DNA from 3 places in the Pseudoalteromonas sp. SS15 genome. Region 2 is predicted to be linked to each of the others. Evidence: predicted binding sites of a transcription regulator. Region 2 holds the regulator's gene; each other region holds the start of a gene.
The links. The regulator FliA, encoded in region 2, starts transcription of late flagellar genes. The targets are predictions, from matches to a motif close to CTAAAGNTNNNNNNNNNNNNGCCGATA.
Positions count from the first base shown of each region.

Region 1: AAEU28_RS12270 (VC2046/SO_2500 family protein) is a predicted target of FliA. The motif match lies at 1,469-1,495, and genes of this name have one in related genera.
Region 3: pomA (flagellar motor protein PomA) is a predicted target of FliA. The motif match lies at 1,519-1,545, and genes of this name have one in related genera.

Region 1 covers NZ_JBMMUD010000005.1:233,902-237,178, forward strand. Annotated here, with positions in the region: gene AAEU28_RS12260 (SulA-like leucine-rich domain-containing protein) at 1-401, shown strand, start outside; gene AAEU28_RS12265 (YchJ family protein) at 416-874, shown strand; gene AAEU28_RS12270 (VC2046/SO_2500 family protein) at 913-1,434, opposite strand; tRNA gene AAEU28_RS12275 (tRNA-Tyr) at 1,547-1,631, shown strand; tRNA gene AAEU28_RS12280 (tRNA-Tyr) at 1,651-1,735, shown strand; tRNA gene AAEU28_RS12285 (tRNA-Tyr) at 1,764-1,848, shown strand; gene AAEU28_RS12290 (M48 family metallopeptidase) at 1,875-2,546, opposite strand; gene AAEU28_RS12295 (ion channel) at 2,631-3,277, shown strand, end outside.
Region 2 covers NZ_JBMMUD010000008.1:79,468-82,744, forward strand. Annotated here, with positions in the region: gene flhF (flagellar biosynthesis protein FlhF) at 1-14, shown strand, start outside; gene AAEU28_RS16280 (MinD/ParA family ATP-binding protein) at 7-867, shown strand; gene AAEU28_RS16285 (RNA polymerase sigma factor FliA) at 894-1,604, shown strand; gene cheY (chemotaxis response regulator CheY) at 1,643-2,026, shown strand; gene AAEU28_RS16295 (protein phosphatase CheZ) at 2,048-2,821, shown strand; gene AAEU28_RS16300 (chemotaxis protein CheA) at 2,837-3,277, shown strand, end outside.
Region 3 covers NZ_JBMMUD010000002.1:365,966-369,242, reverse strand. Annotated here, with positions in the region: gene dxs (1-deoxy-D-xylulose-5-phosphate synthase) at 1-126, opposite strand, end outside; gene ispA ((2E,6E)-farnesyl diphosphate synthase) at 232-1,119, opposite strand; gene AAEU28_RS05950 (exodeoxyribonuclease VII small subunit) at 1,129-1,371, opposite strand; gene pomA (flagellar motor protein PomA) at 1,698-2,465, shown strand; gene AAEU28_RS05940 (flagellar motor protein MotB) at 2,467-3,277, shown strand, end outside.

The DNA.
Region 1 (3,277 bases), on a different contig from region 2:
CAGTAAAAAAAGTAGATGCCCCAAAAGCCGTTAACTTTGTTGAAACCCCTGATGAAATTTGTGCCAGTCTTGAACTACTTAAGATCATTCACCAATGTAATCACAAACAAGGTTGGACACTGCTAATTGCACCTGACCATATCCCAAATAAAGATATGCTTGAGGCCAGCTCAATAGACTCAAGTAAATTATTAGTGATCAGAAAAAAGCACATCGTTGATTTAGAATATGTACTAAATTCAGCTTTAAATAATGGCAATTTTGCAGCGGTTATTACATGGACTGGTATTACGAATTCAGAGCTGCTTTCGCAAATGCACTTAAGCCAAACAGATATCTCGCTATACTGTTTTACTGAAACCAGCAGCAAAGCGTGTACAATAGAGCGTATAGCAAGTTAATAAAAGATTTTCTTATGTGTTACTGTTCTAACACTCAACCTTATGAATCATGCTGCAATGTATTCATTACAAAGCAAAAGTTACCTGAAACAGCAGAGCAGCTTATGCGCTCTCGTTACAGTGCTTATGCGACTAATAATGCACAATATATACTCGAGACTTATGCCAAATCTGAGCAAAGCAATCACAGCCTTGAAGACATCGCTGCATTCGCTTCATTTGCCACCTTTATCAAACTCGAGATCGTCGCAACCAAAACTGAACCTGAGTTTGATTATGTGGAGTTCAAAGCACATTATTTGGCAGATGGAAAACATTGCCAAATACATGAGGTTTCAAGATTCTTTAAAGAAGAAGGTGCATGGCGTTACTTAGATGGCCAATTATATGATGTGCCTGAGTTAAAAGTATCTAGAAATGATCCCTGCCCCTGCGACAGTGGCAAAAAATTTAAGAAGTGTCACGCTGGCTGATTTAAACCTCACTCAAGTTCACTCATTATCATCTCGCATTAGGCGGACAACTGAACCGCCTGTTGCATTTCACCGCTAGCTAATTGGTCATAAAAACCCGCTGCATCTATTTTGGGTTTATCTATCTCTAATGCGCCAGCTCTTTGAGCGAAAATTTTAGCCTGCACAGTAGGTTCACAATTATCAATAATAGCTAACTCAATGTGTTTCTTATCGTCTCTGATATGTAAAGGTTCTGGCGAAAGACAATTTCTTAGCCTTAATTCTGTAAGTCCCTGCTCATGAAGTAAATGGCTATTGTTTTCACCTATGGTCATATCATAAGTGTTGGGAGCCGTTTGTTGCTGCGGACCAATTTGAAGTTCTTTTTTTAACGCATCTTCGCTCTTATCTGGCTCAATTAATTCTGATTCAGGTAAATGAAATTCACTGAAGTCGAGAGCGTTTGGTGAAAGCATAGCCAAACAAAGCGCAAAGTCAGCACGACGTTCTTGTGCCACGCTTTTTGCTAGCGTGTCACCAAGCTGATGCTCCTTGTTTAAAATGCGCTCTAATTGCATAGAGTTTCACCGATTATTTAAAAAGTTATATTTTTATCGGCATTTTTTAAATTTTCTTTAGTTGTTTTCTTTACTTAATAAAAAACTTTGTTATTATCAGCGCCGTTGTTTAGGAGGGGTTCCCGAGCGGCCAAAGGGATCAGACTGTAAATCTGACGGCTCTGCCTTCGCTGGTTCGAATCCAGCCCCCTCCACCATAACAACACTCTACAACTTGGAGGGGTTCCCGAGCGGCCAAAGGGATCAGACTGTAAATCTGACGGCTCTGCCTTCGCTGGTTCGAATCCAGCCCCCTCCACCAAGTTGTAAAAAAATTAGATATCCCCTGTGGAGGGGTTCCCGAGCGGCCAAAGGGATCAGACTGTAAATCTGACGGCTCTGCCTTCGCTGGTTCGAATCCAGCCCCCTCCACCATCTCTTTCTAATTAAATCATTTTATTTCATTCTATCATTAGCGCTTTACCATTCTTGTTAAACCATAATCTTGCTGACTTATAATCTTGATAGTGCTTTTCAACAAGTTGCCAAAATAATTTGCTATGTGCCAGTACATGACAATGTGCTAGCTCATGAACAATAACATAATCAATCATATGCTTTGGCGCCCCTGCAAGAAGGCAATTAAAAGTTAGCGCTTTTTTACTGCTACAACTTCCCCAGCGACTTTTATACTCCCTAATTTTCACTGCTGAAACATGACAATTCATTTGCTTAGACAATCGCTCTAAGCATAACTCTAGATAACTAGAGAGCAAATCTGTCAGTAATTCAATGATCGCTCTCCTGAACTTAAACCTCTCTTGGCGCAGAACTTCTGGTAAATATAAAAACCGGCTCTCATGATCTAATACAGACTTGTTTATATCTGAAAATTCAATCTTGTAAACTGAGCCAAAAACCAATAGTGACCTTGTTTGCAATGGCTTTTGTTTATTAGGCACAAGCGCTAGTTTATGCCTTTGTGCATGCACCCAGTCATTTTTGCTCTTTAGCCAATTTTCTAGAGCAACTTCACACACGTTTTCGGGGGCTGTCACGACCACTTGCTCAGGTGTGACTTTAATTGCAACCGTCTTTCTTCGTTTACTAAGCTTTAATTGATAATCAAACATTTTTAAGAATTTTTTTTACTTCACATTCAAAGCCATAAATTTACTGCTACCTTTAGTGTAATAAGACTATAAAGGGGTTAATTTATGAAAGATAAACCTACTTGCCAATATCAATCTCCTGATGGTCATCGCTGCCGAGAAATCGATATGGGCTCTGGTCTTTGCTTTTGGCATGACGCAAAGTTCGATAAAAGTGGGCTTGAATTATCGCAAAAACTAGAACGTTATGCCAAGCGTGGTGGGCTATTGCAAGGTTTAGAATTAAAAAGAGCCAACCTAGAAGGACTAAACCTTGTTAAACATAATGATCATACTGGTTACGACTTATCATATAGCAATTTTTATCGTGCGAATTTAAGAGGCGCGCACTTATTTAACAACAAAATTGAAAATGCCTCTTTAATGAAAGCAGATCTGCATGATGCCAATTTACATTGCTGTAAGCTTTCAAATTCCAACTTATTGGGTATAAAGCTAAACAATACTCGGATCGATAATATAGATTTAAGTGGTAAGTTACAGCAAGAAAATGAGGCAAGCTTAGCGGCCAAAGAGAAACGAACAGAAGATGCCGCTGATTTCTTCTTACAATCTGAAGAGACATACCGCACACTTAGAAAAGGCGCTGAGCAACAAGGTCTTTTTGAAATGGCAGGTAATTATACCTACAAAGAGCTGCGTATGCGTCATTATCAATACCCAACTCATTCAAAAAAACGCTTTATGAGTGC
Region 2 (3,277 bases):
GAATGTATGATTAACACAGTATTAGATCAAGCAAGTGGCCTGCGTAGAATGAATCAAAATGGCAACCATGGCGTAAAAGTAATTGCAGTAACGGGTGGTAAAGGAGGGGTTGGTAAAACCAATGTCTCATTAAATACGGCTATTGCACTTGGTCAGCAAGGAAACAGAGTACTCGTCTTAGATGCTGACTTAGGTTTGGCAAATTGTGACGTGATGCTTGGTTTAAGAGTAGAAAAAAACTTGTCTCATGTCCTATCGGGTGAGTGTGAGTTAGATGAGATCTTAGTTGAAGGTCCTGCTGGTATTAAAATTGTACCGGCTACCTCAGGTTCGCAAAATATGGTTGAATTGACGCCTGCAGAGCATGCAGGTCTCATCCGCGCATTCAGCGAGCTAAATACAGAATTTGATATTTTAATTGTCGATACCGCAGCGGGTATCTCTGACATGGTTCTTAGTTTTTCTCGTGCAGCACAAGATGTGATGGTCGTTGTGTGTGATGAACCGACCTCTATTACAGATGCTTACGCACTCATTAAGGTGCTTAGTCGTGAGCACGGCGTTTACCGCTTTAAAATTGTTGCTAACATGGTTAGAAGCTTACGCGAAGGGCAGGAGCTTTTTGCTAAACTTTCTAAAGTTACTGACAGATTCTTAGATGTTGCACTAGAATTAGTTGCAACCATTCCGTTTGATGAAAACATGCGTAAATCTTCTCGTCGTCAGAAAACCATTGTTGAGTTATTTCCAAATTCTCCGGCAGCGGTTGCATTTAGAGGGTTAGCGAGTAAAGCAGTTAAATGGCCAATACCACATCAACCTTCTGGTCATTTAGAATTTTTTATTGAACAGCTAGTCAACGGATAACTATGTCGTCATCGATGGGTAAAGCGATGGGCTATCAAACTACAGACAACCTTAATAGAGTGATAGAGCGTCATACCGGTCTTGTCAAAAAAGTGGCGTGCCATTTGTTGGCACGTTTACCAGCAAATATTCAGTTAGACGATCTTGTACAATCAGGCATGATAGGCTTGATTGAAGCCAGTAAAAACTTTGACGCAAGTAAGGGCGCAAGTTTTGAAACTTTTGCGGGGATAAGAATTCGAGGCGCAATGTTAGATGAAATTCGCCGTGGAGACTGGGCACCAAGAAGTGTTCATAAGAATAGTCGCATGGTTGCTGAAGCAATTGCTAATCTAGAAAGCACCCTAGGTCGAGAGCCAAAAGACACTGAAATCGCTGAAAAACTTGATATTACTCTGGATGAGTACCATCATATTCTACATGATGTGAATGCAAGTAAAATCATTGGAATTGAAGATTTGGGGGTTGATGAAGATGTAATCACTCCAGTTAACAATGATTTAGCGCTAGACAAACCGTTCAATAACGTTAAAAATGAACGCTTTAACGAATCGTTGCTAACGGCGATTCAATCGTTACCCGAAAGAGATGCGCTAGTCTTATCTCTTTACTATAACGATGAAATGAATTTAAAAGAAATAGGGCAAATACTCGATGTTAGTGAATCTCGAGTAAGCCAAATTCATGGGCAGGCAATGATCAGGCTTAGGGCTAAAATCAATGACTGGGTCAATTAGAGTAATAATAATAGGTTCAAACCTCACTGGAGGATGTTTTGGATAAAAACATGAAAATTCTTGTGGTTGATGATTTTTCTACGATGAGAAGAATAATCAAAAACCTGCTTAGAGACTTAGGTTTTACAAATGTACAAGAAGCAGACGACGGCAGCACAGCTTTGCCTATGCTTCAGAATCAAGAATTTGACTTCGTAGTCACGGACTGGAATATGCCAGGTATGCAAGGTATCGATCTACTTCGTGCTATACGTGCAGATGACAGCCTTAAGCATATTCCAGTACTTATGGTCACGGCTGAAGCGAAAAAAGAGCAAATTGTTGCTGCGGCGCAAGCTGGTGTAAATGGTTATATTGTAAAACCTTTCACTGCTGGAACACTTAAAACAAAACTAGAAAAAGTGTTTGAACGTTTAGGCTAGATAATTAAGAAGGAGAGGCGGATGTCAGCACCTTCTGTGCCTCAAATAACACTTGAGCAAGCTAAGCAACTGGTGACTTATCTTGAGCAAGGCGAGCAAGATAAAGCAGATAAGTTGATCATGGAGGCGGCTAGTAAGGAGCAATCCGAACTTTTTGCTGAAGTGGGTAAATTGACTCGCCAACTGCACGAGTCATTGAAAAATTTTGAGCTTGATACACGCATTGCTGATTTGACGACAGAAGCCTTACCTGATGCTAAAGAACGTTTGAATTATGTCATGGAAATGACAGAAAACGCAGCTAATAAAACGATGGATGCAGTTGAAGCAAGTTTGCCTCTCGCGCAGCAGCTTGCAGACGATTTATCTGATATAAAACCAACTTGGGATAGACTCATGAGACGTGATATCCAGCTTGGTGAATTCAAATCTCTTTGTCATGATTTAGATAAGTTTATGCAAGGCTCACAAGCAACTACGGATGAACTTCAAGGGCATATGACCAATGTTTTAATGGCTCAGGATTATCAAGACTTAACAGGTCAGGTCATTCGACGTGTTATCGAATTAGTTAGAGAAGTAGAAGACAGTTTAATCCACTTACTAACTGTATTTGGTACAGCAGAAGAACCTCAATCAAAACAAAAAGAAAATATTGAAGAGGTTCAGATTGCTGAAATAGATCCTGCAGAGATATCTGGGCCTGAAGGTCCGATAATGAATGCAGAATCTAGAGAAGATGTCGTATCTAATCAAGATGAGGTCGACGATTTATTGTCGAGCTTAGGCTTCTAATAGGAGAGTGTGTACATGAGCTTTGAAGTCGATGAAGATATATTACAAGACTTTCTTGTTGAAGCTGGTGAAATATTAGAGTTGTTATCTGAGCAGCTTGTTGAGCTAGAAAATAACCCTGAAGATAAAGAATTATTAAATGCAATCTTTAGAGGCTTTCACACTGTAAAGGGTGGTGCAGGCTTTTTGAGTATGACTGAGCTTGTTGACGCATGTCATGGCGCGGAGAACGTTTTTGACGTGTTAAGACAAGGGCAACGCTCTGTTTCTCCAGAACTGATGGACGTCATTCTTCAGTCCCTAGATACCATCAATGAAATGTTCGCACATATACAAAATCGTGAGCAACCAGATCCTGCAGACCCAGCATTACTTGAAACACTTCATCAATTGAGTAAGCCTGAATCAGAAGACGAACAAATTTCTATTCCAAGTTCAGAACCTGAGCCTGTTGTT
Region 3 (3,277 bases), on a different contig from region 2:
CGAATTAAGTAAGTAATCTCTTAATTCGTCGCTCAGCTTACCCAGTTGGGGCTGTGGTAATTGACGTAATTGCGCCGGTTCATCAACCAAGGCGAGTAATGGGTACTTGCTACTGTCCAGTTTCATTCTTTCAACATGTGTCCTACGCAAACCTTGTCCGATTATATACAAAGGTTTACTTAATTTTTATAAATTTTGTTCTATTCGTCATCAATACGTCATGAAAGCGTATTAGTGATCACGCTCAATTATATATTTCGCAAGCTCTGCCAATACATCGGTATTATGAGGTATTGTATCAAGTGCAGACAGAGCATCTTCGACCAATAGATGTGCTTTTTGTTTTGCACCATCTAGTCCAAGCAAAGCCGGATAAGTTGACTTGTGATTACCTAAGTCTGAGCCTTGCGGCTTTCCTAATACGGCGGTATCACCTTCGATATCTAAAATATCATCTTGTACCTGAAAAGCGAGGCCAAGATTTTTACCATATATATCGAGGGCAGTAATTATTTCTGACTCGACATCCGTAGCGCACAAGGCGCCCAACTTAATTGCACAATTTAACAATGCGCCGGTTTTAAGTCGATGAATACGTTCAAGCTCTGCAAGGGTAATTGACTTTTCTGTCGCTGAAATATCAAGGGCTTGTCCGCCCACCATACCCTGCAATCCAGATGCAACGGCAAGCGTGTTAATCATCTTGATTTGTTGCTTTGCCGGTACTGAAAATTCATGTTCACTTAAAAATTCAAACGCTAAGGTTTGTAGCGCATCGCCTGCTAAAATTGCCTGTGCTTCATCATAAGCAATATGACAAGTCGGTTTGCCTCGACGCAAGTCATCATCGTCCATAGCCGGTAAGTCATCGTGGACCAATGAGTAGCTATGAATGCATTCAATCGCAGCAGCGGCGACATCAAGGTCAGCTTCTTTAGCACCTAACAGTTTGCCTACAGTGTAAACCAAAAAGGGCCTTAATCTTTTACCGCCATTATTGATGCTGTAGAAAGTTGCTGATTTTACGGTTTCATCGGTATCTAATGGCAAAGAGAAGTAATTACTGATGTAACTATCTAAACGGTTTTGTGCCGTATTTATATGCTCGAATAAGTTCACTGCGGGGTCTTAATCTAATTGATTTGGCATTGGTGTTACTGGTGTCTCAGGGTCATTGCCCATCAGGATTGAGACTTTTTGCTCAGCACTGCTTAACTTTTCATTAGACGCATTGGCTAATTGAACACCACGTTCAAATTGCTTTAAAGATTGTTCTAAAGTCAGACTACCTTGTTCCATAGCCTGTACAATGCCTTCTAATTCGGCCATTGCTTCTTCAAAACTTAGATTTTCAGGTTTTTTTGCAGCCATAGTACATCTTGCCCAGCAATTTATTATAGAGGTAGCAATTTTAGGAGGATTAGCGACTCAGGTCAAAGCTTGTTACTGGCAATCGTGGTGGATCGGTTTATTTTTTGCCTTATGTGGGCTTTAATCGAATTTTAACAACGTAATTGAGTTAAGATATTCAAGATGTTGCCGATAAAAGTCTTACTGAAAGCTAGGCTTTTCACTGTAACATAGGCACAAGGTTTGCAAATATTCGAATTAAGCATGATATTTGTAGTTGCCACTCAAAAAATTGACTTCGAGTGTCATAATAAAAAAGTAATGATAAGTATTCTCTGGAGGGGATAGTGGATTTAGCAACCGTTATCGGAATAGTAGGTGCAATAGGTTTGGTCATCATGGCGATGTTCATGAGTAGTAATGGTGACTTGGCCATGTTTGGTGATGGCCCATCTACCGTCATTGTATTCGGTGGCTCTATTTTCATCGTACTCTCGAACTTCACCATGAGCCAATTCTTAGGCATTGGTAAAGTTGTTGGCAAAGCCTTTATGTTCAAGATTGAATCTCCAGAAGAGCTTATTGAGAAAGCAGTTGAATTGGCTGACTCGGCTCGTAAAGGTGGCTTTTTGGCTTTGGAAGAAGCCGAAATACCCAATGCTTTTATGCGCAAGGGCGTAGATATGTTAGTAGACGGTCATGATGCTGACGTTGTACGCGCCACTTTATTAAAAGATATTTCACTCACTACCTCTCGACACGAATTAGGCGCTAACTTATTTAAATCTTTGGCAGACATCGCCCCTGCGATGGGTATGATCGGGACGCTAATTGGTCTAGTAGCCATGTTATCAAACATGGATGACCCAAAAGCGATTGGTCCTGCAATGGCGGTAGCACTACTTACAACGTTATATGGTGCGTTCCTTGCGAACGTAGTTGCTATTCCTATTCAGGCGAAACTTGAATTGCGTAAAGATGAAGAAGAACAAAATCAACGCTTAATCTTGGATGCAATTTTGGGTATTCAAGATGGTCAAAACCCGAAAGTAATCGAAGGTATTCTGAAGAACTACCTACCTGAGTCGAAACGCGGCAGCGACAAGGAGGAGTAGTATGTCAGACGAACAAGAATGTAAATGTCCCCCCCCCGGGCTACCCGCTTGGATGGGAACATTTGCTGATCTAATGTCACTCTTGATGTGTTTCTTCGTTCTGCTGTTGGCTTTCTCTGAAATGGACGTGTTGAAATTCAAACAAATAGCAGGTTCTATGAAGTTTGCTTTTGGTGTGCAAAATAAAATCGAAGTAAAAGACATCCCCAAGGGTACCAGTGTGATAGCTATGGAGTTCACACCTGGTAAACCTGAGCCAACTCCCATCGAAACTATCCAACAGCAGACGGTAGAGATGACGCAGCAAATGTTGGAGTTCCAGGCAGGTGATGAGGCCTCAGCAGGTGGTCGTCAAGAGCAACGCGGTAATAAGCGCGGTGGCGAATCGCAAAGTACTTCACAAGAGCAATCTATGGAGCAGGCCATTTCGGCAGCCGATCAAGAGCAGGTGAATGAATTGGTGAAGAAAATTGCTCAGCAAATGGAAAAGCAAATCATGGATGGCGCAATAGAACTTGAATCTCTTGGACAACAGATCATTATTCGCATTCAAGAAAATGGTGCTTTCCCTTCTGGTAGTGCATTTTTACAGCCAAAGTTTAAACCGATCATTCGTGAAATCGCTGAGCTTTTAAAAGATGTGCCAGGAGAAATTACTGTATCAGGTCATACTGATGATTTTCAGGTGACCAATGAGCTTTATTCTAATAATTGGGATTTATCTGCAACCCGTGCGGTTGCCGTGGCAAGTGAAATGGTGAAAGCCCCTGGGTTTGATAAAAATAGAATGGTTGTTGTTGGTCATGCTGATA